DNA from 4 places in the Mesorhizobium sp. P2_E7 genome. Region 1 is predicted to be linked to each of the others. Evidence: predicted binding sites of a transcription regulator. Region 1 holds the regulator's gene; each other region holds the start of a gene.
The links. The regulator LexA, encoded in region 1, represses DNA repair genes until DNA is damaged. The targets are predictions, from matches to a motif close to TGTTCNNNNTGTGTTCNG.
Positions count from the first base shown of each region.

Region 2: a site for LexA is predicted at 2,511-2,528, ahead of AC1DYC_RS22100 (ImuA family protein). Genes of this name have one in related genera too.
Region 3: a site for LexA is predicted at 4,545-4,562, ahead of AC1DYC_RS20895 (helicase-related protein). Genes of this name have one in related genera too.
Region 4: a site for LexA is predicted at 2,833-2,850, ahead of dinB (DNA polymerase IV). Genes of this name have one in related genera too.

Region 1 covers NZ_JBFUER010000001.1:1,154,533-1,161,913, reverse strand. Annotated here, with positions in the region: gene AC1DYC_RS05865 (AMP-binding protein) at 1-801, shown strand, start outside; gene kynA (tryptophan 2,3-dioxygenase) at 798-1,634, shown strand; gene kynU (kynureninase) at 1,725-2,972, opposite strand; gene AC1DYC_RS05850 (GntR family transcriptional regulator) at 3,141-3,920, shown strand; gene lexA (transcriptional repressor LexA) at 4,128-4,895, shown strand; gene AC1DYC_RS05840 (ComEC/Rec2 family competence protein) at 4,889-7,345, opposite strand.
Region 2 covers NZ_JBFUER010000004.1:163,734-171,114, reverse strand. Annotated here, with positions in the region: gene AC1DYC_RS22110 (error-prone DNA polymerase) at 1-31, opposite strand, end outside; gene AC1DYC_RS22105 (DUF6504 family protein) at 28-1,506, opposite strand; gene AC1DYC_RS22100 (ImuA family protein) at 1,448-2,488, opposite strand; gene AC1DYC_RS22095 (metallopeptidase family protein) at 2,667-3,089, shown strand; gene AC1DYC_RS22090 (DUF1737 domain-containing protein) at 3,254-3,460, opposite strand; gene AC1DYC_RS22085 (HpcH/HpaI aldolase/citrate lyase family protein) at 3,527-4,408, opposite strand; gene AC1DYC_RS22080 (DUF4153 domain-containing protein) at 5,020-6,549, shown strand; gene AC1DYC_RS22075 (response regulator) at 6,554-7,249, shown strand; gene AC1DYC_RS22070 (ATP-binding protein) at 7,237-7,381, shown strand, end outside.
Region 3 covers NZ_JBFUER010000003.1:358,938-366,318, reverse strand. Annotated here, with positions in the region: gene fdxA (ferredoxin FdxA) at 54-392, opposite strand; gene AC1DYC_RS20900 (RNA-binding S4 domain-containing protein) at 533-919, opposite strand; gene AC1DYC_RS20895 (helicase-related protein) at 936-4,379, opposite strand; gene phbB (acetoacetyl-CoA reductase) at 5,088-5,813, opposite strand; gene AC1DYC_RS20885 (acetyl-CoA C-acetyltransferase) at 5,902-7,086, opposite strand.
Region 4 covers NZ_JBFUER010000001.1:220,875-228,255, forward strand. Annotated here, with positions in the region: gene AC1DYC_RS01115 (type I secretion system permease/ATPase) at 1-1,202, shown strand, start outside; gene AC1DYC_RS01120 (excalibur calcium-binding domain-containing protein) at 1,259-1,528, shown strand; gene dinB (DNA polymerase IV) at 1,533-2,774, opposite strand; gene AC1DYC_RS01130 (hypothetical protein) at 3,004-3,240, shown strand; gene AC1DYC_RS01135 (hypothetical protein) at 3,616-4,365, shown strand; gene AC1DYC_RS01140 (hypothetical protein) at 4,560-4,967, shown strand; gene AC1DYC_RS01145 (hypothetical protein) at 5,243-5,464, shown strand; gene AC1DYC_RS01150 (hypothetical protein) at 5,605-5,754, opposite strand; gene AC1DYC_RS01155 (PRC-barrel domain containing protein) at 5,854-6,138, opposite strand; gene AC1DYC_RS01160 (hypothetical protein) at 6,234-6,506, opposite strand; gene AC1DYC_RS01165 (hypothetical protein) at 6,695-6,994, shown strand; gene AC1DYC_RS01170 (DUF982 domain-containing protein) at 7,010-7,312, opposite strand.

The DNA of each region.
Region 1 (7,381 bases):
AACATGATCCACATCATCGAGACCTACCGGGCGACCATTTCCTTCACCGCTCCCACAGCCTATCGGGCCATGCTCAAGGCCATGGATGAAGGTGCCGACCTGTCCTCGCTCCGCGTCGCGGTTTCGGCCGGCGAGACGCTGCCGGCGCCTGTCTTCGAGGAGTGGACGCAGAAGACCGGCAAGCCGATTCTCGATGGAATCGGCGCCACCGAGATGCTGCATATCTTCATCTCCAACCGCTTCGGCGACATGAAGCCCGCCTCCACCGGCAAAGCCGTCGGCGGTTACGAGGCACGCATCGTCGATGACGAGATGCGGGAGCTGCCGCGCGGCTCGACAGGCCGGCTGGCGGTGCGCGGCCCGACCGGCTGCCGCTACATGGCCGACGCCAGGCAGAAGGAGTACGTCCGTGACGGCTGGAACCTCACCGGTGACACCTTCACCCAGGACGAAGACGGTTTCTTCCACTTCGCCGCGCGCTCCGACGACATGATCGTCAGCGCCGGCTACAACATTGCCGGTCCCGAGGTCGAAGCAGCGTTGCTTTCGCATCCCGACGTCGCCGAATGCGCGGTGACCGGCGCCGAGGACAGCGAGCGCGGCCAGATCGTAGAGGCGCATATTGTTCTGGTGCAAGGTGTTTCGCCGGACGCATTGACCGTCAAACGCCTGCAGGACCACGTCAAGGCAACGATCGCGCCGTACAAATATCCGCGTTCGGTGAAATTCATCGACGCCTTGCCCAAAACCCAGACCGGCAAGATCCAGCGCTTCCGGTTGCGGGCGGAGAAGAGCAATTGAGCCAGCCCTACGATCCGGCCTCCGATGGCGCGCAGATGTCGTTCAAGGAGCGGATGTCCTACAGCGATTATCTGCACCTGGAGAAGGTGCTCGACGCGCAGGCGCCGTTGTCTTCGGCCCATGACGAGATGCTGTTCATCATCCAGCATCAGACATCGGAATTGTGGATGAAGCTCGCCTTGCACGAGATCGGCGCCGCGATCCGCTCGATCCGCGCCGACCGCCTCGAACCGAGCTTCAAGATGCTGTCGCGCGTCGCGCGCATCTTCGAGCAGCTCAACAATGCCTGGGACGTTCTGCGCACGATGACGCCCAGCGAATACACCGAATTTCGCGACGCGCTCGGCCAGTCCTCGGGCTTCCAGTCCTGGCAATACCGCGCCATCGAATTCATGGCTGGCAACCGCAACCTCGCCATGCTTGGCCCGCACAAGCACCGGCCCGATCTCACGGACAGGCTGGAGGCGATCCTGGCTACCCCATCGCTCTATGACGAGGCGCTGCTGCTTTTGGCGCGCAACGGCTTCGACATCGGCGCCGACGCCACGCGCACGGACTGGCGCGAGACACGCGTCGAGAACGAAGAGGTGCTGGTTGCCTGGCAAACCGTCTACCGCGACCCGCAGCGCTACTGGATGCTCTACGAACTGGCGGAAAAACTGGTCGACTTCGAGGACTACTTCCGCCGCTGGCGCTTCAACCACGTCACCACGGTCGAGCGCATCATCGGTTTGAAGCGCGGCACCGGCGGCACCTCAGGCGCCTCCTATCTGAAGAAGATGCTGGAGGTCGTGCTGTTTCCGGAACTGTGGACGGTTCGCACCCGGCTTTGAGCATATCGTTCTGACGCAATTCCCAAGGGAAAGCGCTACGCGCGTTTCCCGGAAAAACCGCGTCACACTTTTCCTGGAATCGCGCCGACTTTAGGTAACCGCGGTCTTCACCGCGAAGCGTGCGTCCTGCCAGGTGCCGGTGCGCAGAATATCCTCCAGCACGTCGACCGCCTGCCAAACATCGCCATAACCGACATAGAGCGGCGTGAAGCCGAAGCGGATGGTAGACGGCGCGCGGAAATCGCCGATCACACCGCGCTCGATCAGGGCGCGCATCACCTGATAGCCATGCGGATGAAGGAACGACACCTGGCTGCCGCGCTGGCTGCCGTCACGAGGACTTTCCAGTTCAAGCCCGTAGGCGCCGCATCTGGCTTCGACGAGCTGGATGAACAGGTCGGTCAGCGCGATGCTCTTTCTGCGCACCGCCGCCATGTCGACATCGTTCCAGATATCGAGCGCCCCCTTGAGCGCCCGCATCGACAGCACCGGCTGCGTTCCGCACAGGAAGCGGCGGATGCCGCTGCCGACGGCAAAGCCCTGTTCGAAGGCAAAGGGCCGCGCATGGCCCCACCAGCCGCTGAGCGGCTGATGGACATCGCCATGGTGGCGTTCGGCCGCGTAGATGAAGGCCGGCGAGCCCGGGCCGCCATTGAGGTATTTGTAGGTGCAGCCGACGGCGAAATCGGCATTGACACTGTCAAGTTCGACCGGCAAGGCGCCGGCGGTGTGGCAGAGATCCCAGATGATCAGCGCGCCGGCGTCATGCGCCTTGCGCGTCAGCGCCGCCATGTCGCGCAACTGGCCGGATTTGTAGTTGACGTGGTTGACCAGGATGACGGCGACGCTGTCGTCGATCAGATCCTCGATTGCAGGCGCGTCGACGCCCTCCAGCCGCAGCCGCGTTCCCGGCCGGGTCGAAGCGACGCCTTCGGCCATATAGAGGTCGGTCGGGAAACTGTCGCCCTCGGCAACGATGACCGAGCGGTCCGGCCGCATGCCGAGTGCCGCGTGCAGCAGCTTGTAGATGTTGATCGAGGTCGTGTCGCAGACCACCGTCTGCCCCTCAGCCGCGCCGATCAGTCGTCCGAGCTGATCGCCGAGCTCCACCGGCATGTTGAACCAGCCGGCAGTGTTCCAGGCGCGAATGAGATCCTGCGCCCATTCCTGCATGGCGGCCTGCTGCAATTCGCTGAAGACGGCCGGCGACGCGGCACCCAGCGAATTGCCGTCGAGATAGATCACGCCCTGCGGCAAGACAAAGCGTTCACGCATGGAACGCAGCGGATCGGCGGCATCCATCGCTTCGATTGCAGCGAGATCGGGTGTCATGCTCATGATCCGGCGCTCCTCCCTGAACAACAGCATTCGGCGGAGCCTGTCCGCCCTAAACATGCCGGCGATCTTGAGGGGTCCTCCTGGACCTGTCAAACATTATATATAATTTGCGTGATGAAAGGCTTTGATATATAATCAGCAGCCGAGCAATCTGACTGATGGGTTACGATGTTGGACGACGAGCAGTCCTCGAAGACGGAAACGGCCTATCGGCTGCTCAGGCGCGATATTCTTGCGACCCGGCTGGCGCCTGCCGCGCCGTTGAAGCTGAGCACGCTGCGCGGCACCTATGGCATCGGCTGGACGCCGCTGCGCGAGGCACTGTCACGACTGGAAGCCGAACGGCTTGTGACCGCCATCAGCAACCGTGGGTTTGCGGTCGCTCCCGTGTCCCGAGCCGAGCTCGAAGACCTGGCGCGTGCGCGACTGGTGGTCGAACTGCCCTTGCTGGTGGAATCGATCGAAAAGGGCGACCATCAATGGGAAGACACGGTCGTTGCCGCCCACTACCGCCTCTCACGCTGCGGGTCCGTTCTCGATGATCCCTCGGATGAGGCCGTCGATGCGTGGTACGAAAAACATGATGCCTTCCACGCGGCGCTGCTCAGTGCCGCGAGATCCAGCTGGCTGCTGCGTTTCAACGCGACGATCTCCGATCAACTGCATCGCCACCACCGCTTTCTGGGCCTCGCGCCGACGCTGCGCGCGGCCGCCGGCCGCGAGGACGGACACCAGAAGGCCATGGAGGCGCTGCGCGACGCCGTGGCGATCGAACACCACACCGAACTGATGGAAGCAGCCCTTGACCGCGACACTGAGGGCGCAAAAACGCTGATGAGCGTTCACATCGGCTACACGCTGCAGGTCTATGCCCAGAGTGAACCGGGCGCGCCGACGGATGCAGCGCAGCCCCGCCCGAAAAAGCGGCAGCGATCTGGCAAGGCATGAATTGACCCGATGGCGCAGGCCACCGGCGTTTTCACTCCGTTGCCGGCAAACGAGCGCGGGCGCCGATCGCGGCGCGGAACGTTACGCTGAACAAAACGTCAACGCATTCATTAAACTTTAAAAGGTTGCGGAACACAACTGGAACAGATAGTGTTTGTTCTGGGTTTGTTTTTTCTGATTCTGGTTTCAGAACCCGTGGGGGCCGCGATGCTGACGCGCAAACAACATGAACTCCTGATGTTCATCCATGAACGCCTGAAGGAGAGCGGAATCCCGCCGTCTTTCGACGAGATGAAGGAGGCGCTCGACCTTGCGTCCAAGTCCGGCATTCACCGCCTGATCACGGCGCTGGAGGAGCGCGGTTTCATTCGCCGGCTGCCGAACCGGGCGCGCGCGCTGGAAGTGCTGCGGCTGCCCGACTCGATCGCACCCGGCCTCAATGCGGCGAAGAAGTTCTCGCCAAGCGTCATCCAGGGCAGTCTCGGACAAGGCGGTTCTGGCCAGGGCGGTGTGGGGCAAAGCGGTCTCGGCCGTCAGATCAAGCCGGCCTCATCGTCGCGTTCGATGTCGGCCGGCAATGACGACGCAGTTTCGGCGGTGTCGATCCCGGTGATGGGCCGCATCGCCGCCGGTGTGCCGATCGACGCCATCCAGCACCAAACCCATTCGATCTCGGTGCCGCCGGACATGATCATGGGCGGCGAACATTACGCGCTCGAGGTCAAGGGCGACTCGATGATCGAGGCCGGCATTTTCGACGGCGACACGGTCATCATCCGCAATGCCGACACCGCCAGCCCCGGCGAGATCATCGTGGCGCTGGTCGACGAAGAGGAAGCGACGCTGAAACGCTTTCGCCGCAAGGGCGCCTCGATCGCGCTGGAAGCCGCAAACCCGGCCTATGAAACCCGCATCTTCGGGCCAGACAGGGTCAAGGTGCAGGGCAAGCTTGTCGGGCTGATCCGGCGCTACTGAGCCGGCTTAGTTTTGTACTTTTCGCGCTCCTTGTAGGGCGGCAGGCCGCGTGCTTCGCGTGAGAAGCGGCGTTGCTCGTGCCAGGGACGATAGGGCTTGTCGACGGCGAAACGTATGGTTGGCGTTGTCGCGGCCGATTGCGGATCGAAGAAGACGGCGGCACTGCCGTCGCGGGCAAGCTGCTTCTTGGTCACGACCAGCACCAGCGGGTCGCGACACGGATTGTAGGCGGTGGCATCGTCGATGACGATCAGGCTCGCGAAAGCGCAGGCCGGTCGGGCTGTCTTGCGGTCTTTTGCCAGCGCGATGATGGCTCCGGCCGGGTGCCGGGCAATGCAGAGATCACCTGTGCAGTAGAAGGGCGAGCCGGGCGGCAGGTCGAGCGGATCGAGATCGAACCGCGTATCCGTTGCCTCGAAAATCTCAGGCGGGATAATGGTTTCCGCCCTTAGCGCGCGTTTCCAGTTGTCTGTGGTGAATTCGTTGGAGCGTTCGCGATTGAGGGCTAGCTCGCCGCCTCCGATCGGCACGGCCACCAGATGCGCATCCTCGGAGATGAGCACATCGGGCGTGCGTACCTGCGGCACCGTCAACAGGCCAGCCAGCGCGAAAGGCACGGCCGCCAGCCGAAGCCATGTGGTGGCCATGGTGGCGATGACGAGGGCGACCGCCACCAGCAGCACCGAGCGGATAGGGATCAGCCCGACGGCATCGACCGGCGAACGTTCGGAAATCCAGGCGGAGATGGCGATCATGGCCGCCAGACCCTTGCCCATCACATAGAGGAACGGCCCATCGGCGCCGAATGGCATCGCCAGCGCGCTGAGCACGGCAAAGGGCATGACGATTAACGATACAATCGGCATCACGGCCAGATTGGCGAGCAGGCTGAGCGGTGACACGCGCTGGAAATGCCAGATGGCAAACAGCGCCGTGGCACTTCCAGCGATAATCGAGGTCATGGCGAGGCCGCCCATGGCCAGCAGGAATTTTCGCGACAGGAAGCTGACGAAAGAGCGCCTCGCAGGCGGCGTTCTCACCCTGTCGGCGCGGTAGTCGGCCCAGCCGGCATAGGCGCCGACCAGGGCGGCGGTGGCGGCAAACGACATCTGGAAACTCGGGCCGACGACCTCATGCGGCGACACCAGGATGACGGCGATCGCCGAGATCGCCAGGTTGCGCATGGTGAGCGCCGCCCGGTCGAACAGCACGGCGATCAGCATCACCGCCAGCATGATGAAGCTGCGCTCGGCGGCAACCACAATGCCTGAAATGACGAGATAGGCGGCGATGGAGACAAGCGCTGCGGCGGCTGCATATTTCTTGACCGGCCGGCGCGAGGAGAAATCGGGAAACAGCGCGAAGGCGCCGCGCAGCAAGCCCATGATGGTGCCGGCAACCAGCGCCATGTGCAGGCCGGAAATGGAAATGATGTGGTAGATGCCGGTGCGCCGCATCGCCTCGTTGACCTCGTCCGGAATGCCGGCGCGCACGCCGACGATCAGCGCTGCGGCAATCTCGCCTTCGGCGCCACCGATCTTGCTCCGGATGTGGTCGGCTATGTTTTCGCGGGCATTCTCAATGGCCGAAGAGAGCCGTGCGGTCAGCGGCGGCGGTCCCTGCGCGGCGATGGTTTTGGGATTGCCGAGAAAGAAGCCGCTGCCGCCGATGCCGGTGAAATAGCTGTCGAAGGAGAAATCGTAGCTCTCCGGCCGCACCGGACCGGTTGGCGGCAGTAGCCTGGCATAGCCGGTGATCAGGGAGCCGGCGGTCATATCGGCCGGAATCCCACGCGCCGAGAGCCTGACCCGTTCCGGCGCGTAGCGCAGCTTGGGGTAAGCGGTGGAAATCACGTCGAGCGTCAGCCTGACGCGCCCGTTTTCCATCTCTTCGAGACTGACGACGCGGCCGGTCAACCTTGTTTGAATCTCGGCGCCGAGCATCTGCGTGCCGGCGCGCCAGGTCTCGACCTTGGCGGCGACGACGCCAAGCGCGCACAGCATGGCAGCCATAAGACACAGATGCGTCCTCGGCCGCGACCGGGTGACGGCAGCACAACATGCCAAGAGCAGCACGATGGAGATCGGCTGGGCAAAGCCGGGCTCGTCGGGCAGCGAGAAATAGACAATGACGCCGGCCGCCAGGAAAACCGGCACCAGCAGGAAGGCAACGCCGCGGTCGAGTTCGGTGCCGGCCGCCACGGCAACGCTGCGGCGGATTGCGGGCCATGACGAACGGCGCAGCAGCCGGCGCAAACGGACTGTAGGTGCGGGCGCGGTGACCGGGACCGGCGCGGCGCCATCCGGCGGCAAAGGCACGATGCCGGGCTGCAGTTCGGGCAGCGCAACCGGCATCGGCTCGGCATAGGGAACATCTGCAAACAACGATCGTTCGCTGACGCTTGCCTCTGCGCCCTCGCCCTCCTTCCCGCCCCGGCCCCGTTCAGCCATCGGGTCTGCCCCTTGCGCCCCAGACCCCCTATGCTA
Region 2 (7,381 bases), on a different contig from region 1:
CGGCATAGGGGATGACGGTGAGCGCGTTCATGCTAACACCCCATGCATGAACCAGCGCGGCGGCACTTGCGGGTTGCCGTAGAGGCCTTGCCGGTAGAGCCAGTAGCGGCGGCCGTCGGCATCCTCGATGCGGAAATAGTCGCGGGTGGAGGTGACCGGATCACTGACGGCTTCATGCCACCATTCGGCGGCGATGCGTTCGGGCCCCTCCACACGCGTGACCCGATAAAGCGCGCGGCGCCAGCGGAAATTCATCGGCGGCCCCTCCGGCATTTCGGTCGCCGGCACCTCGATCGGCTCGGGCGAACGGAACAACCGGATCGGCCGCTCCGGCGGGAAGATGGTTGCCGGCGGCGCGTCTTTCCGGTCGGGCTTTTTCGGCGGTGTGGTTCGTTGCGGCGCCTCGGAGAAAGGAATGGTGGCGACGGCGCGTTCCGGCAGATGGCTTTCGACGGCGACCGCTTTCAGCACAGCATTGTCGCCGAGCCGGGCGCGGATGCGGTCGGCAAACAGCGCGATGTCGGCGCCGTCATCTTGCGCCTCGCCGGTCAAATCGGCCTGCTGCATGTCGAAGGCGGCAGCCGCCAGCACGGAAAGCCGCACCAGGTCGAAGCCGTAACCGGCATCGATATCCTGTTCGAGCGCGGTAAGCCGCTCGTGGAACAGGCGCTGGATCAGCTTCGGCTCGCGTAAGGGCCGTGACGTGCCGACAGCGATGCGGCTGACGGCGCCGTCGACGCGAAACAACAGCAGCGCCAGCATCCTGGCGCCTTCGCCGCGGCGCTCGAGGTCGACCTTCAGCGTCACCGCCAGCATTTCCACCAGCCGCTCGATCTCGGCGGTCAGCACGACCGGCTCGGCAAGGTGGCGCTCGACCGAAAGCGGCGCCACGGGGAGGCGCGGCGATACCGCCTCGTCGAGGCGCCCGAGCGCCTGGTCGAGACGCAACAGCAAGCTGGCGCCGAAGCGGCGGGCGAGCGGCGCGCGCGGTGCAGCCATGACCGCGCCGGCGGTGCGCAGGCCAACACTTTCCAGGCTGGCGCGGATATCCGGCTCGATGCGCAAAGCGGTCAGCGGCAAAGGGGCAAGCAGCGCTTCCTCCTCGCCGGAGACAACGATGCGGTCGCCGCAAAAACGCGCCGCCGCCCAGGCCGCGCCCGGCGTCGCGGCCAGCCCGGCGCGGACATCGAAACCCTGCTGGAAAAAGCGCGCAAGAATATCGTCCAGCATGGCGCGTTCGCCGCCGAACAGATGCGTGCAGCCGGTGACGTCGAGGTAAAGCCCGTCGGCGCCGTCAAGCGCCACCAGCGGCGTGTAGCGGTCGCACCAGTCGGCGAGGCCTTCGAGCAGTCGTCGGTCGGCCTCCGGATCGGCCTCGACAATGTCGATCGAGGGATGCATGGCGCGCGCGTCGGCGATGCCCATGCCGCGCTTCAGATGCAGCGCCTCAGCCCGCTCGTCGAGGGCCGATATGCGCTGGGCGTTGCGGTCGCGATGGCTGATCACCAAAGGCAAATGATCCGACGGCCGGGAACGCCACGACCGTCCCAGGCGCTGGCGCAGGATCCGCTCCGCCCCGAGATGCGGAAACCACAGCGACAGAATTCTCTGGCCGTTCTTCGCGCGGCCGTCTTTCTTCGAAACGGTGTTCATCGGGGTTCCACTCCAGTGTGAATTGTCCGGGCAGAGCGGTGCGGCTCTTGCCGATGCTGACGGTGAAGGCGGGGCGGCCGATCGAGCCGGCAAGCGGCCCGGCGATCGTCCGGCGTGACGCCGCCGGCGCGGCCGACACGATGAGGCGCACCGGGGCGGCGGTCGGTTCGGCCTCGCCGGCCTGGCGCAGCAGGAACACCGGCCGGCCGGCGTTCTGGGCGCGGGCGTGCAGCCGGCGCGTTGCGGTGAGGTCGAGCCGCTGCGGGCTGCCGCGGATTTCGAGGATGATTGCGGCGAGCGCGGTCATCTTCGCGGCCTCCTCGGCCACCCACAGCGCATCGGTGAGTTTCGGTGCCTCGGAAAACAGCAATTGCTCCGGCGCGATGCCGAACAGGGTTTGCAATCCCCTGGCATAGGGAAAGCCGGCCTCGCGAAAAATCTCCGACGTGCCGATCCACAGCACGGGCAGGTTCTGTCCCTTGAGGATCAGGCTGACCAGCGACAGCACAAAGCCGGCGACAGCCCCGGCATTGCGGGTCTCGAGACCATGGATTTCGCTGAGCGCGGCTTTCGGCAGGCCGCCGCTCAGCGCTGCATCGAGGCGTTCGACGCCGGTGGGCAGGAAGGCATCCGGCGAGGCCACGGCGAGGCCGCGCCGGATGATGGTGACATCCGGAGCGACATCGAGGTCGGGCGCGCCGACATAGCCGTCAGCACCCGCGCGAAGCCGCTCGCTGGCCGGCGCGGCCATGCGCTCGGGCAGCGTTCCCTCGATCTTCGCGATCTGGCGGCGCAGGGCAAAAACAGTCTCCCGCGCCACGGCTGAAGTCGCCATGACGGTCAATTTCTCGCACAATTGTTCCTGTTATGTTCCTATAGATTCCAGAGGGCGTCGGAAGAGTCAAGCGGAGTCAGAAGGAATTTATTCCTCTATGGTCATTGACGTCATGGAATTGCCGCTTCATTGCCGAGTCCGGTGCGAAAGCCTATATGCCGGGATCAAAGGACAAAGCATGGCCCGCATCTACAAGACCCGCACCTGGCACGACGAACTCTCGCCCTCGATCGAGGAAATGGAGTTTCTGGCGCTGGAGGCGTACGCACATCTGCCGGACGATTTTCGCAAGCTGACCGGCGAGATCGTCATCGTGATTGCCGAGTTCCCAACCGACGAGATCATGGACGATCTGTCGCTGGAAACGCCGTTCGACCTGCTTGGCCTGTTCGAAGGCCGCGGGATCGCCGAACGCTGGAACCCGCAGACCGGCGAGGGCCCGAACCGCATCACGCTCTACCGCCGCGCCATCCTCGACTACTGGGCCGAGAACGAAGAGACGCTGGGCGACATCGTCACCCACGTGCTGATCCACGAGATAGGCCACCATTTCGGCCTGTCGGACGATGATATGGAGAAGATCGAAGAGGCGACCGAGTAGGTTGTGCCGATATTCAGGTGAGGCCGGCCTGCGAACGGCAGCCTCCTGCGCTTCCGGTGCTCACGTACCCAAAAGTACGCTCCGCCCCGGTTCTCGGTATCATCAGCCATTCTCGGCTCGGCCTGACCTGAATCTCGACACAGCCTGCGTCGGTGCTTGCAAGCCTACCAGTCGCTCAGCTTGGTATCCGGCCCGTATTCCTGGCCGTCGATGTCCTTCACCACCGACTGACCGCAGCGCATCGACTTGGTCTTCTTGTCGTAGGCGTAGGTCGGCGAGCCGTAGAGGTGCCAGCCCTTGTTCAACGCCGCGGTCACCTTGTGGCAGAAGGTGGAATCGTCAGGGGCGGATAGAAAGCGGTAAAGTCTCATGGGTCAGGTCCTGTCCTGGAATTCCGAGTTGTCAGGCGTGATCTTTTTCGAAGCCGGCTTAGCCAATCATGCGCTGATGGCGGCCGCCTTCGCCAGCAGTTTTTCGGCCTGCGCCAGATGCAGCCGCTCGACCATCCTGCCGTCCAGCGCAATCACGCCCTTGCCGGCATTTTCCGGCAAGGCGAAAGCGTCCTTCACCGCGCGCGCCTCGGCCAAGGCTTCGGGCGCGGGCGCAAAGGTGCGATTGGCGGCGTCGATCTGAGCCGGATGGATCAGCGTCTTGCCGTCGAAGCCCATGGCGGCGGCTTCCGTGCACTCGCGCGCAAAGGCTTCAGGATCGCGAAAATCGTTGGAGACGCCGTCGAGCATGTCGATGCCGCCGGCGCGCGCCGCCAGCACCATCTGCATCAACCACGGCACGAGGTAGCGCCGGTCGGGCGTCGCCAGAACGCCGGTTTCCTTGACCAGATCGTTCGTTCCGGCAACGAAACAATTGAGGCGTGAGGCCGGGTCGCGGCCGAGTTCGGCGATGGCGCCGATGTTGAGCATGGCTTTCGGCGTTTCGATCATCGCCCAGAGCTTGATGCTGTCGGGGGCAAAATTGTCGTCGAGGACGTCGCCGACTTCGAGGACGTCGCGCGGTGTGGCGACCTTGGACAGCAGGATGCCGTCGGGCTCGAATTTCGCCGCGGCCAGCAGGTCGTCGGCGCCCCATTCGCTGGCCAGTGCGTTGACGCGCACGATCATCTCGCAGTGCTGTTTCGGCCGGCTGGTGAAAATGCCGGCCAGTTTTTCGCGCGCGGCGATCTTGTCGGCGGGGGCAACGGCGTCTTCGAGGTCGATGATCACGGCATCGCAGGCAAGCGTCGCGATCTTGGCCAGCGCCTTGTCGTTGGAGGCCGGGACGTAGAGTACAGAGCGGCGCGGGCGGTAGGGTTCGCTTGTCATGGCCGATCTATGCCGCCAGGGAGCGGGTGAGGCAAGGGTGGAACAGTCGCTTCGGCTGGGCTGCGAGCCAATCGCCGAAGCTGGCGCTTCACCTGCCTGTCCTCCTCGGCAGTTGCGGAAGGGCGCCCTTCCTCTCCCCCGTCGATCGGGGGAGAGGTGTCGAGCGAAGCTCGACGGAGTGGGGGTCGACCCCTCGGCGCAAGGCAAGGCGATGCTTGTGCCTAGTGCCCTTCCTATGTCCGTTCGCGGCGATTGCCAGGTGGTTCCCCCACTCCGTCTCGGCTTCGCCGAGCCACCTCTCCCCCCTCCGGAGGGAGAGGAAAGGAGCCTAGCTAGGGGAGCGCCCCAGCCTCGAAGCGCAGGTCCTGCACGAAAACTGCACGTTTCTGCGGAAAACCTCCTCCGCTGTGCCCTGTCGTATCCATGCGGATCCGCGACAACAGCGGCATGCAACAGCGAAACATCCACCGTTGGTCCCTGCCTTACCGGCTGCGCAGCGAAAGCTGGTGGCTGGTCGAACCGCCGCGGCCGGAGGCCCGCCCTCGCCACGAGGCAAGCCTGCTCCCTTTTATCCGCCCGCCCGCCGGCGGGATCATCAGGAAAGTCCGTGCATGACATCGTCCCTTTCGCCGACCTTTTGCAGCCGCTTCGGCAGCGCCGTCCTGCTCGTCGCGCTGGCGGATTTTTTCTTCTACGACCAGCCGGCCGGGATCACCGTCCTTTTGTTCGCCATCGTGACGGCCGGCGCGGTTGTCGCCGTGCATCCCGCTGCCCTCAATTCCCCGATGCCGTGGCTCAGGCCGGCCGCCCTGTTCGTCGCGCTGCTGCCGCTGGCCGAAAATGTCAGCCCGCTGTCGGTCTCGGTCGCGCTCGTTGCCATGGTGGTGTTTGCGCTGTCGCTGGCCGGTCGGCTGCGGCGCAGCGTTGCCCGCATTGCCGGTCAGATCGCATTGTTTCTCCTGGCAGTGCCGCTGCGAATCGCCAGCGACTTCATTCGCTGGCGCAAGACGGCGCGCCGGTTCGGCCGGCGGCGGATCCGGTTTGCGTCCATCGCGGTCTGGGTCATGCCGTTGACGCTGGGCGCTGTGTTCCTGACGCTGTTCGGCGCCGCCAATCCGGTCATCGATTACTGGCTGTCGCTGATCGACCTGATGAAGCTCCTCGATCTCATCCAGCTGGCGCGGATTGCCTTCTGGCTGCTCGTGCTCGCCGGCGTCTGGGCCTTGCTGCGGCCACGCCTGCCGCGCTTTCCGCGCCGCATTCCGCGGCAGAACCTTGCCGGCGCCCAACCGGCGGCCAAATCGGAGCGACATGTCGTCGAGGATATCGTCTTCGGCAATGGCGCCATCCTGCGCGCACTGCTCGTCTTCAACGCCCTGTTTGCGTTGCAGACCGGGCTTGATGCCGCCTATCTCTGGGGTGGGGTCGCGCTTCCCGATGGCATGAGCTACGCCGCCTATGCGCATCGCGGCGCCTATCCGCTGATCGTTACCGCGTTGCTGGCCGCCGGCTTCGTGCTGGCGGCGCTGCGGCCGGGCAGCGAAACATCAAGCGATCCGCTGATCCGCCGGCTGGTCTATGCCTGGGCGGCGCAGAACATCGTGCTGGTCATCTCGTCGATCCTGCGGCTCGACCTCTATGTCGGCATCTATGCGCTGACCTATTGGCGCATCGCGGCTTTCGTCTGGATGGGGCTGGTGGCATCAGGGCTTGCCCTGATCATCGCCCGCATCGCGCTCAGGAAATCCAACGAATGGCTGTTCTCGGCCAATCTTCTGACGTTATCGGCGACGCTTTATGCCTGCTGTTTCGTCAACTTTGCAGCAACGATCGCCAACTTCAATGTCGACCACTCGCTTGAAATGTCCGGTTCCGGCACCCCGCTCGATGCGCAGTATCTGCGCTCGTTCGGCGCTGCCGCCATGCCGGCGCTGGACCGCTACTACATGCATAAATTCGGAACCCAAACCACCTATCTGGCCGACCAGGTGATGATCGACGACTATATGGCCGAACAGAAGAAGTGGCGCGCCTGGAGCTTTCGCGGCTGGCGTCTGGCCAAAATTCTCGACAAGAGAGGCCCGCTCGTGCTTCCTCCGGCACAGCAACCGCCTGCCATGCCATCCACGCCGGACCGCTAGACCCATGCCGCATCAGATCCTGGTCGCCGACGACGATCCGCACATCCGCGAGATCATCTGCTTTGCGCTGGAAAAGGCAGGGATGAAGACTCAAGGTGTGTCTGACGGCGCGGCCGCCCTGCAGGCCATCGAACGCCGCGAGCCCGATCTCGTCGTGCTCGACATCGGCATGCCGGAGATGGACGGGCTGGAGGTCTGCCGGCGGCTCAGGCAACGCTCCGACGTGCCGGTGCTGTTCCTGTCGGCGCGTGACGAGGAAATCGACCGCATCCTCGGGCTCGAAATGGGCGGCGACGACTATGTGACGAAACCGTTCAGCCCACGCGAACTGGTGGCGCGCGTCAATGTGATTTTGCGCCGCGCCCGCCCAGTGGCGCCCGACCCGGCCGACGACAGGAACTTCGCGCACGGCAAGCTCAGCCTGACACCGGCCAGCCATGGCGCCAGTTTCGACGGCAAGGCACTGGCGCTGACGGCGATCGAATTCTCGATCCTGAAAGGCTTCCTGGCGCGGCCAACGCATGTGCTGGGCCGCGACCTGGTGGTGGCCAGCGCCTATGCCGCCAACATCCATGTCGCCGACCGCACCGTCGACAGCCATATCCGCAACATCCGCGCCAAGCTGGCGGTAGCGGGCTGCCACGACGCCATCGAAACTGTGCATGGGGTCGGCTTCCGGCTTGGCCGATGCGGAGCCTGAGCGACCGCAAATGGATCGGCACCAAATGGCGGCCAAGGCTGGCCACGGTGGTCCTCGCCATCCTCATCATGGTGCTGGCGCTGCCGCTGGTCGGCCTGTTCTTCTTCCGGCTTTATGAAAACCAGCTGATCC
Region 3 (7,381 bases), on a different contig from region 1:
TTAATGTATCATCGGCGTTACGCAGCGTTATGACGGCCGATCGGCCCTCTCAGTCAGTCGCCTTCGCCGGGTTCGGCGGAGAAATATTTCTCGAACTTGCCGGCCTCGCCGTCGAAGGTCTTGGCGTCTGCCGGAGGCTCCTTCTTGGCGGTGATGTTGGGCCACTTCTCGGCGTATTCGGTGTTGACCTGCAGCCATTTGTCGAGACCCGGCTCAGTGTCGGGCTTTATTGCATCGGCCGGGCATTCCGGTTCGCAGACGCCGCAGTCGATGCACTCGTCGGGATGTATGACGAGCATGTTCTCGCCTTCGTAGAAACAGTCGACCGGACAGACCTCGATGCAGTCCATGTACTTGCATTTGATGCAGTTGTCGGTCACGACATAGGTCATTGGTCGGCTCCGGGACGTCCCGTTCTTGTCAGGCTTTTTTGGTGAGGTAACGCCTTTGCCCGCCGCTTGCAAGGGCGGCCATGCCTGGCGGGACCGGCGCTTCCGAAATGGAATTCCGAAACGCCGGCGTGGCGATCTTCTCAGTCCTCGCCAAACAGCCGGTCGGTTTGCCTGCGTTCTTTCTTGGTCGGCCGGCCGCTGCCGGCCTCGCGCAACGCGGGAATGGCATCGGGAACAGCCTCGCCTTTCGGCGCCGGCGGCGGGGACATGTCCTCGTAGAGCGTGCGGGCTTCTTCGGCCGGGCCACGCCGCACGCCTGTAGCCAGCACCTTCCAGACGGAGATGCGGCGATCAAGTGTGATGGTCAAAACGTCGCCAGGCTTCACCAGATCCGAGGCCTGCGCTGCTTTGTCGCTGTTGATGCGGACGCGTCCGGCGACCACCAGCTTGGCCGCCAGCGAGCGCGATTTCACCGCGCGCGAGAAGAACAGCCATTTGTCGATGCGCTGGCGACCCTCGGCAACCATCGAACCGAGCCTAAGCCTACTTCTTCAGCTGGTCGCGCAAGGCGGCGAGCTTGGCGAAAGGCGAATCCGGGTCGAAGCGCACCGGGCGTTCCTCGCGCGGCTTGGCCTGGAATGCCGGCTTGCCGCCTTGTGGGCCGCCTTTGCCTTCCGGCCTGCCGCCTTTCCAGTCGGGGCGGCCTTCGCGCGAGCGCTCGCCTTGCGGCTTGCCCTCGCGGCGCTGTTCGCCTTCGGCCAGCGGCTTGGGCTTGAACTTCGAGCGGTCGAAGCGCGGCTTGGCGGCACCGTCGCGCTGGTCGCGGCGGCCCTGATAGGCCGGCCGCTCACCCGTCGCCGGCTGTCCGCCGGCTGCATCGGCAGGCGCATCGGTGCGCGCGGCCTGGCCATTGCGCGGGCGATTGCGGTTTTCGTGACGATGGCGCGGGCGCTGCTCGAAACGACCCTGGCGCCACAACAATATCGGCTTCGGCTCTTCAGCCTCTGGCGCGGCTTGGCTTGCTTCACCCTCCCCCTCGTGGGGAGGGTCGGCGCGCAGCGCCGGGGCGGTGGCAGCGCCGGCGTCGCCGGTTGCGGCTACAGCGTTGGTGGTGTCCGCATCGTCAGCGCCATCACCCCCACCCGCGTCGCTTCGCGCCGCGACCTCCCCCATCGAGGGGGAGGTAAGGGGGTCGGCGCTTTCGGTGACGGTGGCGTCGGTTACGGCAATATCTTCTGCGACGGGCGAAGCTTCTTCCGCGACTTCTGCCGGAGCTTCGACCTGCATTTCCGAAACAGCCTCCGCTGCCGCTTCGGCGGCGGGCTCTGCGGTATCCTCTGACGTGACCTCTGCGGCGGTAGCTTCAACGGCCGCATCCGGCTCTGTGCCCTCGGCCGGCGCTTCGGCTGTCACATTCGCTGCCGCGGCTTCCGCCGCTGCCTTTGCAGCCGCGTCCGCTGCCAGCTTGGCCGCAGCCGCTTCCCGCGCGGCATTGTCCTGCGCCTCCAGCCGCGCCTTCACTTCCGCGGGCGGCTTCGGCTCGGCGCGGTAGCCGAGGCCTTTGAGGATCTCTTCCATGTCGTCGGCGGTGGCGCCGAGGATCGACATCATCGGCGGCGTCACCATGAAGGACTGGCCGTCATAGGCGCCGTCCGGGCGCTGACCGAGGCCGGGCTTCCAGTTGGTCGCCGGCCGAATCAGGTCGGCCAGCCGCTCCAGAATGTCGATGCGCACGGCGCGGCGGCCGAGATTGCGGTAGCCGGCGAGCTTGTAAAAAGTCTTGTCGAAGGCCGGATCGATAACCACCGAGGTGCGGCCGGAGGCCAGCGCGTGGACCACGTCGCCAAAGCCGGGCTTGTCCTTGCCGTCGTTCTTCAGCGCCCATAAAAGCGTGATCAGTCCGGCGGGCGCCGGCTTGATCAGCGCCGGCACGAAGACATGGTAGGCGCCGAAGCGGACGCCCAGCCGGCGTAAGGCAGCGCGTCCCTCCTGGTCGAGCGACTTCATCTCTTCGGCGATATCGCGGCGGTTGATGAGGCCGAAATGCTCGACGAGCTGGAAGGCGATGCCGCGGCCGATGCCGGTGATCTGCTCGGCATTCTTCAAGTCGACCAGCGGCTTCAGCAATGACTCGATCTGGAAATTGACGAAGCGCTCGGCGCGCGCGGCCACCTTGTCGCGGGCGGGCCCGGTCAGCTGCTCGTCGGCCAAAAGCACCAGGCGCGGCTTCAGCGCGTCCTCGCCGGCAACCAGCGTGCCGATCGGCGCGCCGATCCAGCGCAGCGTGCCGTCGGAGCCCAGCGCCAGGTCGCCATTGGCGCAGGCGCCGAAGCGTTCGGCGCGCGCTTCGAACTCGGCGGCCAGTGCTTTTTGGGCTGCCGTGCGCACGGCCTTGGCGTCTTCGCCGCCGGCACTCTGGTCGGCGGTGAAGCGGAACCCTTGCAACTCGCCGACATGATGGCCTTCGACAAGGACGGTTCCGGTAGGACTGATTTCGGCTTCAGGCATTGTATTTTCTCTAAGGCGCCGCATGAGGACGGAAGTCCTGCGGTCTACAAACCGTTTCGTCAACCGCTCATGCAGCGCATCCGACAATCTGTCTTCGATTTCGCGCGTCTTTTCCTGCCAGTGTGCCTGATCGGCCAGCCATCCCGGTCGGTTGGACACGAATGTCCAGGTGCGGATCTGGGCAATGCGATGCGACAGCGTATCGATATCGCCTTCGGTGGTGTCGGCCCGGCGCACCTGCTCAGCCATGTAGTTCTCGTCGACATGGCCGTGTTTGGCGAGGTCGGTGTAGATCGAGGCGATCAGGTCGGAGTGCTGGGCCGGCGCGATCTTGCGGTAGTCGGGCAGCGCGCAAGCTTCCCACAGCAGCGCCACGCGTTTGGGGTTGGTGGCGAGAGCGCGGATATCCTCGTCGCGGGAGAGATGTTCGAGCGCCTGCGCATCGACCGCCGGCAGCGCCCGCGTCAGGCCTTCGACCGGCGCGTTGGCCTCGATCGAGCGTTTCAGCGCATCGAGGCTGGCGAAATCGAAATGCGCGGTGCGCCACTGCAGCACCTTCACCGGATCGAATTCATGGCCTTCGATGCGCTTGACCAGTTCCTCGTCCAGCGGATCGACTTGGCCGGTGACGCCGAAAGTGCCGTCGCGCAGATGGCGTCCGGCACGGCCCGCGATCTGGCCGAGTTCGGCGGCCGTCAGATTGCGGTACTGGTAGCCGTCGAATTTGCGGTTCTGGGCGAAGGCAACATGATCGAGATCGAGGTTGAGACCCATGCCGATGGCATCGGTGGCAACGAGATAGTCGACATCGCCCGCCTGGAACATTGCCACCTGGGCGTTGCGGGTGCGGGGCGACAGCGCGCCGAGCACGACGGCAGCGCCGCCTTGCTGTCGGCGGATCAGTTCGCCGATGGCGTAGACCTCGTCGGCGGAGAAGGCGACGATGGCGGTGCGACGCGGCAAACGGGTCAGCTTCTTCGAACCGGCATAGGCGAGATGCGACAGCCGTGGCCGCGTCACCACCGAGACGCCCTTCAGCAGGCGCTGCAGAATGCCATGCATGGTGGCAGCGCCGAGCAGCAGCGTTTCCTGGCGGCCGCGCAGGTGCAGGATGCGGTCGGTGAAGATATGGCCGCGTTCGAGATCGCCGGCGAGTTGCACCTCGTCGATGGCGACGAAGGCGGCATCCGTCTCGCGCGGCATGGCCTCGACGGTGCAGACCGAATATTTCGCGCCGGGCGGCTGGATCTTTTCCTCACCGGTGATCAGCGCCACCTTGTGGGCGCCGACCTTTTCGCAGACGCGGGCGTAGACTTCTCGCGCCAGAAGGCGGAGCGGCAGGCCGATGATGCCGCTCTCATGCGCGACCATGCGCTCGATGGCGAGATGGGTCTTGCCGGTGTTGGTCGGCCCAAGCACGGCGGTCACGTCGCGGCCCGACAGGATCAGCGGCTCGGTATGTTTCGGCTGGATGTTCATCGGCCTGGAAATGAGGCTTTCTGCATCGTGTTGTCGGGAGCGCACCTTAACTGGCGCGTATGACAGGCGACACATAGGGATTTCAACCGCGAAGCGAAAGCGGAATGTTCCGGTCGTCAGTTGCGGAGTCTTCTTCGCATTCCGGATTCGCTCCCGATTAACAGTTGGAACGAGTCTGGAACGAATCGGCGACGAATCAGTGACTCCTGCAGATTCAGCTTTTGTTCACGGCTACATGTGGGTTTTGCGACTGGGAGTCGCACCACATGCTGAATCGCCGAAACTGGCCCGATTCATGCAGGGCGAGCTTTGGCATTAACCTTTGCCGGTGAAGCGTCGTCGTGGCTCGCTCGGCCTCAGTCAAGATTATGAAATTATTGAGTTTTCTTAACAAGCCTTAACCATTTGGCCGGGCATTTCGGCCTTCGTCATTAACGTTTCGGTCAAAGCCGGAACGAATCGGCGACGAATCAGCGATGCCGGGACTTTCCCGTTTTGTTCACCCCAACATGTTGTGTTATCCACAGCTTGTCCACCGACAATTCACAGCTTGTGAAGCGGGTTTCGCACAGACCGAGCGGAGGCAGTTAATCTTTGCGTGCCGGAATGGGGCAGCGCCTCACCCCCAGGCTCTCCGAGCATGCCGGCCGGCGATGGAAAAACGGGTCCGTTCAAGGGCCCGTTTTTCTCTCAGCCGAAATATTGGTCTCAAACGAAGTACTGGCCGCCATTGGCGGTGATGGTCGAGCCGGTGATGAAGCCGGCGTCTTCGGAAGCGAGGAAGACGACGCAGCGCGCGATCTCTTCCGGTTCGCCGAGCCGGCCGACCGGGATCTGCGGGATGATGCGTTCGTTGAGCACTTTCTCGTCGATCGCCTTGACCATCTCGGTGGCGATGTAGCCGGGGCAGATGACGTTGACCGTGATGCCCGCGCGGGCACCTTCCTGCGCCAGCGCCTTGGAGAAGCCGATGTCGCCGGCCTTGGCGGCGGAGTAGTTGACCTGGCCGGCCTGGCCTTTCTGACCGTTGATCGAGGAGATGGTGATGACGCGGCCGAACTTGCGGTCGCGCATGCCGCCCCACAACGGATGCGTCATGTTGAAGACGCCGGAGAGGTTGGTGTCGATGACCTCTTTCCACTGCTCGCGCGTGAGCTTGTGGAACATGGCGTCGCGGGTGATGCCGGCATTGTTGACCAGCACCGAGACGGGGCCGAGATCGGCCTCGACCTGTTTGATCCCGGAAGCACAGGCGTCGTAGTCGGCGACGGACCATTTGTAGGTCTTTATGCCGGTCTCGGCGCTGAATTTCGCCGCAGCCTCGTCATTGCCGGCATAGTTGGCGGCAACGGTGTAACCCGCATTCTTCAGGCCGATCGAAATCGCGGCGCCGATGCCGCGTGATCCGCCAGTGACGAGCGCTACTTTGGTCATGTGTCCTCCCAGGCATTAAAGTTGTCGCATGAACGAGTGGGTAATTCCTCTTTCCCCACCCGCTTCCGTTGGTACCTAGTTGTCGTTCTTACAGCGCTTCCACGCACAAGGCGACGCCCATGCCGCCGCCGATGCAGAGCGTGGCGAGGCCCTTCTTGGCGCCGCGGCGGCGCATCTCGAAAACCAGCGTGTTGAAGACGCGCGCGCCCGACGCACCGATCGGATGGCCGATGGCGATCGCGCCGCCATTGACGTTGACGATCGAGGTATCCCAGCCCATCCCCTTGTTGACCGCACAGGCCTGGGCGGCGAAGGCTTCGTTGGCCTCGACGAGGTCGAGGTCCTTGACCGACCAGCCGGCCTTTTCCAGAGCCCGCTTCGAAGCGGGAATAGGTCCGGTGCCCATGATCGCCGGATCGACGCCGGCGGTCGCCCATGAGGCGATGCGCACCAGCGGGGTGATGCCGCGCCGCGACGCTTCGGCCTCGGTCATCAGCAGCGCGCCGGCCGCGCCGTCATTGATGCCGGACGCGTTGGCGGCGGTCACCGTGCCGTCCTTGTCGAAGGCCGGCTTCAGCTTGGTCATGGCGTCGATGGTGGCGCCGTGGCGGATGTATTCATCCTGGTCGACAATGGTGTCGCCTTTCCTGCCCTTGATGGTGACGGCGACGATCTCGTCCTTGAACTTGCCGGCCTTCTGCGCGGCCTCGGCCTTGTTTTGCGATGCCAGCGCGAACTGGTCCTGGTCGTCGCGGGTGATCTGGAACTGGCGGGCGACGTTCTCGGCGGTGTTGCCCATGTGGTAGCCGTTGAAGGCGTCCCACAGGCCGTCCTTGATCATGGTGTCGATCATCTTGTAGTCGCCCATCTTGACGCCGGCGCGCAGGTGCTCGGCGTGCGGCGACAGCGACATCGATTCCTGGCCGCCGGCGATGATCACCTTGGCGTCGCCGGTGGCGATCTGCTGCATGCCGAGCGCGATGGCGCGCAGGCCCGATCCGCAAACCTGGTTGAGGCCCCAGGCGGTGGTCTCCTTGGGCAGGCCGGCATTGATCGACGCCTGGCGGGCGGGGTTCTGGCCCTGGGCTGCCGTCAGCACCTGGCCAAGAATGACCTCGTCGACTTCGCCCGGCGCGACACCGGCGCGCGACAAAAGCTCCTTGATGACGATGGCGCCAAGCTCATGCGCCGGCGTGGCGGCGAAGGCGCCGTTGAAGGAGCCGACAGCGGTGCGTGCGGCGCTGGCGACGACGATTGAATTGGCAGCGGACATGTTTCTCTCCAGACTTCGAGGTCGTATTCTTGGGTGTTTGTTGGACTTTTCTTGCCCGTTCCACACCCCAAGTCAAACCGGAAATGGGCATGCCGGCCATGCGCCGCAAGCAGGGCACGCGCGCTCGGCGCGATCGCCTGGGCTTTGCTGCGCAGCATATTTAGCCCGCCATGCAGCAATAAATGATGCCGCACTGCACAAAGCGCTTGGAATTATGGAGCTTTTGCGCATATCCTTAAAAATGGCGCAATCGTTACCGGCGGCTTACTCAGGCACGCCGGTGTCCCCGGGAGGA
Region 4 (7,381 bases), 930 kb from region 1:
GCCTGACGTCCACCGATGACCGCAACGCGGAAGTGATTGCGGCTCTTGGCATGGGCGGCAGGATGGTCAGGCGATGGGAAGACGCCAACCGCATCTATCTCGCCGAGCAGCGCCGTATCAGCCATATCGCCGGCGGCTTCGGCGCCGTGTCCAAGGGGCTGCGCATGCTGCTGCAGTCGGCCATGCTCGGCGTCGGTGCCTGGCTGGTGATCGAGCAGCAGGCGACCGCGGGCATCATCATCACCGCCTCGATCCTGAGCGGCCGCGCATTGGCCCCTGTCGACCTCGTCATCGCCAACTGGAAAGGCTTCCTGACGGCGCGGCAGGGCTGGCAGCGGCTGACCAGGATTCTCGCTGCAGTGCCGGCCGACGCCGATCCGATGGTGATGCCGGCCCCAAGCCGCCACGTGTTGATGCAGGGCGTCAGCGTCGCCGCCCCCGGCACGCAGCGGCTCCTGGTGCACGACGCCAGTCTTGCCCTTGAGGCGGGACATGCCGTCGGCATCATCGGCCAGAGCGGTTCGGGCAAGTCGACGCTGGTCAGGGCGCTCGTCGGGGCCTGGCAGCCCGCCGCCGGCAAGATTCGCCTCGACGGCGCCGACCTCCACCAGTGGTCGGCGGAGGATCGTGGCCGCTTCATCGGTTATCTGCCGCAGGATGTGCAGCTGTTTGCCGGCACGGTCGCCGAGAACATCGCGCGTTTAGAGCCCGATGCCGATCCCGCGGCGATCATTGCCGCGGCCAATGCAGCCGGCGCGCATGATCTCATCGTCGGTTTCCGCGGCGGGTACGAAACCCAGATCGGCGAGCTCGGCGAGGCGGTCTCGGCCGGCCAGCGCCAGCGCATCGCAATGGCCCGCGCGCTCTATCGCGATCCATTCCTGGTGGTGCTCGACGAGCCGAATTCAAACCTCGATGCCGAAGGCGAGCAGGCGCTGCTGCAGGCGATCATGGGCGTGCGGCAACGCGGCGGCATCGTCGTGCTGGTGGCGCACCAGCCGAGCGCGCTCGCCACGGTCGATTTCATCCTCGCCATGAACCAGGGCCGCGTCCAGGCTTTCGGCCCCAAGCATGAGATTTTGGCCAAGCTGTTCCCGCGGCCGCAGCCGGCGGTGGTCGCCATGCCGCGTCTCAGACTCGCCACCGAAGAACCGACGCCCGGCGCGGTGGCGGCAGGCGTCCGAAGGGAGGAACGATGCTGAGCCGCTCCCACCGATCCATTCCACGCCATCAGGTGGGCAGGTTGAGGTGGCTGGCCATGCTGGCACCGTTCATCCTGTTGTCCGGCTACATCGTCTACGGCTTTCTGGGCGTCCGGTTTGACTCGCCCTGGGCCGTGCTCAGGCACCTTGCGGCATTTCCGAACTGTAGCGCTGCCCGTGCCGTCGGCCTGGCGCCTGCGCATAGGGGAGAGCCGGGCTACTGGACGACGCACGATGCCGACCATGACGGCATCGCTTGCGAGCCTTGGGATGGGGCAAGCGCAAGCGGCGTCAAGGTGCATCGCTATTGGCACACCGGCCGATAATTTCTCACAGCTCCTTTTCCGCCAGTTCGCGGAAGGCGTCGGGAACCGAGCGCCGGGCTTCCAGCGCCACCGCGCCATAGCCCACGGCCTCTTTGCCAAATCGCTGGCGGATCTTGTCGATGGCGCGGTCGGCGCCAAAGCGCGCCAGGCCTTTTTTGCTGCCGGGCCGCTGTTTCTCGTCAGCAAGCCCGAGCGGCAGGTCCAGCTGCAGCTCGGCACTTTCCTCGAGTTGCGACACCGAGATCGCCAGCAGCGAGATGGACTTCTCGCCAGCGTTGGCGGCAAGCACGCCGCGCACCAGTTCCTCGGCGATTTCGGCCAGCATCACGGTTGCTGAAATCGGCTGCTCGAGCGTCAGCGAGCGCGTGACCGCGCGTAGATCGGCAAAACGCACCCGCACGGTCACCGTGCGACCGGGCCGCGATTTCGCCCTGAGGCGGCTGGCGACCCGATCTGCCAGGTGCAGAAGAACAGGCCCGAAGACATGGGCCTCGGCCGGCCGCTTGCCGAGCGCCGACTGCGCGCCGGCCGAATGCGCCCGCCGATGCGTCTCGAGTTTTCGCGGGTCGCGGTTCCACGCCAGCGATGCCAGCTTCTCGCCGGCGGCGGGGCCGAGCAGCCGGCGCAGCGCGCCGCTGTGGGTCTTGGCCAACTGGCCGATGGTCTCGACACCGATCTCGGCCAGCCGCGCCTTGGTCGCCGGGCCGACGCCCCACATCAGTCCGATCGGCAAATCGTGCAGGAAGGCGAGCTCCGTTGCCGGATCGACCACCACCAGCCCGTCGGGTTTCGCCACTTGCGAGGCGATCTTGGCCAGGTGCTTGGTGCGCGCCACGCCGATCGAGATCGGCAGGCCGAGCTCGGCCCGTACACGCCGCCGCACCGTGGCGGCGATCTCGGCCGGCGACCCGAACAGATGCGTGCAGCCGGCGACATCGGCAAAGGCCTCGTCGATGGAAATGCGCTCGACCAGCGGCGTGAAATCGTCGAGCACTTTTATCGCGGCGTCGCCCAGCCTCTGGTACTCGCCGAAATTTCCGCTGACAAAGATCAATTGCGGGCAAAGCTCCCGCGCGCGTCGGCCCGGCATCCCGCCGCGCACGCCAAAAACCCTGGCCTCGTAAGAAGCGGCCAGCACGACGCCGCCACCGACGGCAATCGGCTTGCCCCTGAGCGACGGGTCGAGCAGCTGCTCGACCGAGGCATAGAAGGCATCGAGATCCGCATGCAGGATGGTGGGTTCCATCCCGACCGTTCCTTTGGGCGTTGCAGCATTAGCCGCGTCTGTTGCTAGGGTGGTTTTGACGAACAAATAGAGAACAAACAGGGTCCACTGTCAAGCGCGGCGCTTACGTCTAGTGAATTCGCTGGAGACCCAGGCCGTCGATTGATCTGCCTTGTCCGGGGCCGGCGGAACATTGTCGCTCGCCACAGCGTTCATTGTCGTGAAGGGACGCTGTTTCGTGGAGGCCGGTATGGGCCAGTTCGAGATGATCGACCTCGTCAGCGTCGTTGACGCCTGCACGAGCGATCGCGTTGCCGGGCACTGCGTGTCGATGGCCAAGGCGGTGGAAGAGTTGCGGGTGCTGACCGGCGATTTCGTGTCGCCGGACGAGGCGGTGGCCAATGCCCTGTCTGCGGTGGCGCTGAGGCGCGGCTGCGCCGTGCTGTTCGATGAACAGGCCGGCGCCGATATCTTGCGGATGCCATAGGCGCAATGCCGCAAGCGCTTGGAAGGTCGTGCCTGCGGGGCGACCAATCGGCCGTATCCAGCATTCGACGCCTGCTCGATAAGTTACGCGACGACGGTCATGGTTCCGTTGGCTGCGACCTAAGTGTCACGGCCAATTGGGCCTAAGGTCTGATCAGTATAGGGCGTCAGTCGCGCAAAGGGCCGATCCGCGCCGTGATTTTCATATTCGTCTTATATTTCAATGATTTACAAAATCGTCTCCGGCCTTTTGCAGGCCGACTATCGCGTATCGCAACCACATTTGTCTAAAGTTTACCCAGTCGAATTAGCAAATTCTCATATGACGCTGCTATAGCCGAGTCGGCGGAGGTGGCTATCCCCTCGAGGAGGTATCATGACATCCCGAAAAACTCTTTTGGCGGCGGTTGCCGCGTTTGCACTCCTGGCCTCTCCGGCCTTGGCCGGTGCTGGTGGTAACGGCAACGGTGGTGGCCACGGCCATGGTGGTGGCAATGGCGGCGGCAACGGCAATAACGGCCAATCCGGCAACAGCGGCAAATCCGGCAACAGCGCGTCGCATGGCAAGTCGGCAGCGGCTCATGCCGGCAAGAAAGCTTCGACCGACGACCAGGCTGTCGATGACGTCGAAGTCGCCGCGACGCCCAAGGAAAAGAACATCCACGCCAAGCTTGGCCGGCTGAACTCGCTTCAACGCAACATCAACGCCTATTTGAACTCCAAGAGCAAGAAGTTCGCTGGCATCCAGGCTTTTGTGACGCAGTCGGCAGTAGCCAAGAACGCTCAAGCCGCGGTCGTAGCCGCTGATCAGGCGGTCCTCGACGCCCAGGCCGCGCTCGAAGCGCTAAAAGCGAAAGCGGCTGACCCGCTTACCCCGCCCGACGAGGTCCCGACCCAGGTCGATCTCGATGCCGCGCAGGCCGCGGTGGATGACGCCACTCAGGCGGCACTGGATGCCAAGGCTGCGGCCGTCCAAGCTGCCGCCGACATCCCATCGCTCGATGACGCACTCGCCGATATGGCCAACAAGCCGGTCGACGCCGAGGTCACCGACTGGGCCAACGGCGTGCTTGCCGAGAAGATCGACCAGATGGCCGCCACGCTGGCTCCTCCGGCAACGCCGTAAAGCCGATCGCGGTTAAAACGGCCAATCGAATGACCAAGCCGCTGGGGTTCGCCCCGGCGGCTTTTTTGACGGCACGAGGGAACTGCCAATATCAAGGGAAAAGCGTTACTAACCCCAAGTATGGCATGGAAAATCTTCACCCGCGGATGTAGCCTCTGCAATGCTTGGGTAAACGGCATCGGGGGAGAAACGACATGCCTAGGGTTTCAGAACTTTTTTTCAAAACCGCCATCGTGTTCCTCATATTGGGGATTGCGGCCGGCTTGCAGATGGCCATCTCCGGCGAGCACAGCGCTTTCCCGGCGCATGCGCATATCAACCTGCTGGGCTGGGTGACGAGCGCCATCTTCGGCGGCTACTACGCGCTCAATCCACAAAAGGCGGCGCGCCGCATCGCCATGATCCACTACTGGCTCTACACGATTGGCTTGGTGATCATGCTGCCGGCCCTCTACGTGATGTTGCAGGGAAACCCGGCGCTCGAACCTGTGGTTGCCGGCGGCTCGCTCATCGTCGCCGCTGCCGTTCTGGTCTTTGCTTTCGTGGTCTTCTCGCCCGAAACGGCGCGTTCTGCCGCAGCCGTACCGTCGGCCACTCGCTGACTTGTTCGCATAGGCGATCGCAGTCCGGCCCTCGTCGCCAACAGCGACGGGGGTAGGTCGGCCCGTTGGCCGCAGCCGGTGGTTGCGGGCGCGTGTCGCCGCCTCGGGCCGCCGGCCCTCCCGTATTATTTCGTGACCATTTTACGCTGGAACCTTCCCCAATACTGCGCGTTGCCGCGACTGTATTCGTGCTGCCTTATAAATAGGCAGTCATGGGTACAGCCAAGCGGGCAGAGGGCAAAACCAGGCATGGGTTGGGGGAGGAGCACTACACAATGTCGAAAAGAGAAATCGGAACGTCCGCCTCACTGGGCAGACGCATCGCCGATCTGAAAGCCAGGATGCGAAACGCTAGGATTACCGAATACGAGATGCAGACCTTCCAAAAGGTCGCGGCCATTATGGGGGGTAGCGAAGGGTCCCTACGCATCGATGCCGACGACCTGATCGCGGCGTCCTTCGTCACCGAGGCGCTGGGCGATCCCGCTTCGAACTAAAGGTCCGGTCGCGCGCCCGTCGGCACTCAAGCGCCGGCGGTTGCCGGGCGCCGGCTCGCCGGCCGCCGTCGGAGCGCGCACGCGCGCGCTCAGCGTCGGGCGATTGCTTGTGCGCGCTTGAAGAGGCCGGATGAGCGATCTCAATGGCGCTTGAAATACTGGACTTCGCGTTCGTGTTTCTCGGCCGCCTCGCGGCTGTCGAAGGTGCCGAGGTTGCGTCGCCGTCCGGTCTTTTCATCGACCTTGCGCGAATAGAGGCGATATTTCCCTGATTTGAGTTTTCTGATCATCGGTCTCTCCGTGATCACCAGAGCGCCGCTGAAGCCAAGCCGCCAGGGCGCACTGGCGTGACGAACGAAGGCCCGGCCGCAGCCGGACCCTTCGAAATATCAGTCGCGATGCTCCGGCATCGCCTTGAGCTGGTCCTTGGTCCAGCTGGTGACGGCGTGGACGTCGCCGTCATCGTCGCGCATGAAATCCAGCTGGCTGGTGGCGACCGCAACCGGCTTGGCGCCGATGCCAAGGAAGCCGCCGACGTCGATGACAACCTCGCTGCCATGCAGATGATCGACCGAACCGATCTTCTCATCGTCGGGGCCATAGATGGTCGCGCCTTCGAGTATCTCAGGCGTCAATTCCGTGCTGGCAAGTCGTGCGTGATTGGTGTGATCCATGTCTGGTCTCCTTCGGGGTTGGATGATTTCCTAACCAGCGAACAGACGAAGAGTTCCGGCAAACACCACCAAAGTCCGCGTAGACTGCTTCGAGCCTACACCTCGTCGAAAGGGCCACCGCGCCTCGCGGGGTCGCGACCAATGGCGGCTTCCTCGGCATCGTCGGGCAAGGCTTCGTCGCTGTCCTGATAGGGGTTGTCATCATCTTCCTCGGGCAGGTCGCCTTCCTTCTCGACACCGGTGGTGTCCGGCAGGCTCTCGTCGTCTGCCCCGTCGGGCAGGATCCTTGCGCCACGCAACGCAGCCCAGTCCTGCTGGTGTGGCGTCGGGGCTTCCACTTCGTCGCTTGGTTTTCTACGCGGGTCCATAATTTTCTCCCTGGGTTGGTGCCTTGCGTCGAGAAGGTGGAACTCGCCGCCGGCAAGCAGGTTCCCGAAACCGGTCCACCTTGCTCGGAAACCACTTTGGGAGGACCACGTGAGGGACCACTTGGGGAACCAATTGCTGCTGGGCTGCATTTGCCAAAAGAAGACGATTCCAGACCGGAGACCGGATCATGAAGATCTTTGTTTTCTTGCCGTGCGCGCTGCTGGCACTTGCCGGCGCTGCCGCCGCGCAAGACAGCGGCGAGGGCTCCCCTCCCGCGCCTTGCCAGGCGCAGCCCCAGGATGGCGGCCAGCAGCCGCCCCCCACCGATGACGGCAATGGTAATTCGGCCGACAAGCTCGGTTCCTGCGACGGCGTCCTGCAGCCGCCGCCCAGCGGTGACCAGGGCATGACGCAGCCGCCGCCGGATCAGGGCAAGACGCCGGTGATCAAGCCCGGCGAGGTGCCTGTGCAGCCACCGAAGCAATGATTTCGTTTGAGGTCCCTACAGTGTGGGCCGGCCAGTTCCTGCCTTGGCCAGCCGTAGCGCCGTGACCGGATCAATGCCGGTCCAGGCAATGCCGGTCGCCTCGGCAAAGGCTGCGAAAGCCCGCCGCGCCTGGTCCTTGGTCAAGTGTCCGGCCCGGGCCATTTCGCAGGCCCTCAGCGCCGTTTCGTAAATCTTGCCCCGCCTGGCGTGCGGCCATTCCTGAAGAAAATTCTGCATCTCGGCCAGCGTCGCGATGTCGCGTTTGAAGCCGGCGCCGACGGCAATCGCCACCGGATTTTGCAGCCGCATATCGTCCATTTTGAAGGTCTCCTGAGGGATCGTCCTTCAATGCGAATCATGCCGGTGCGGTTCCGGCAACAATGGCTG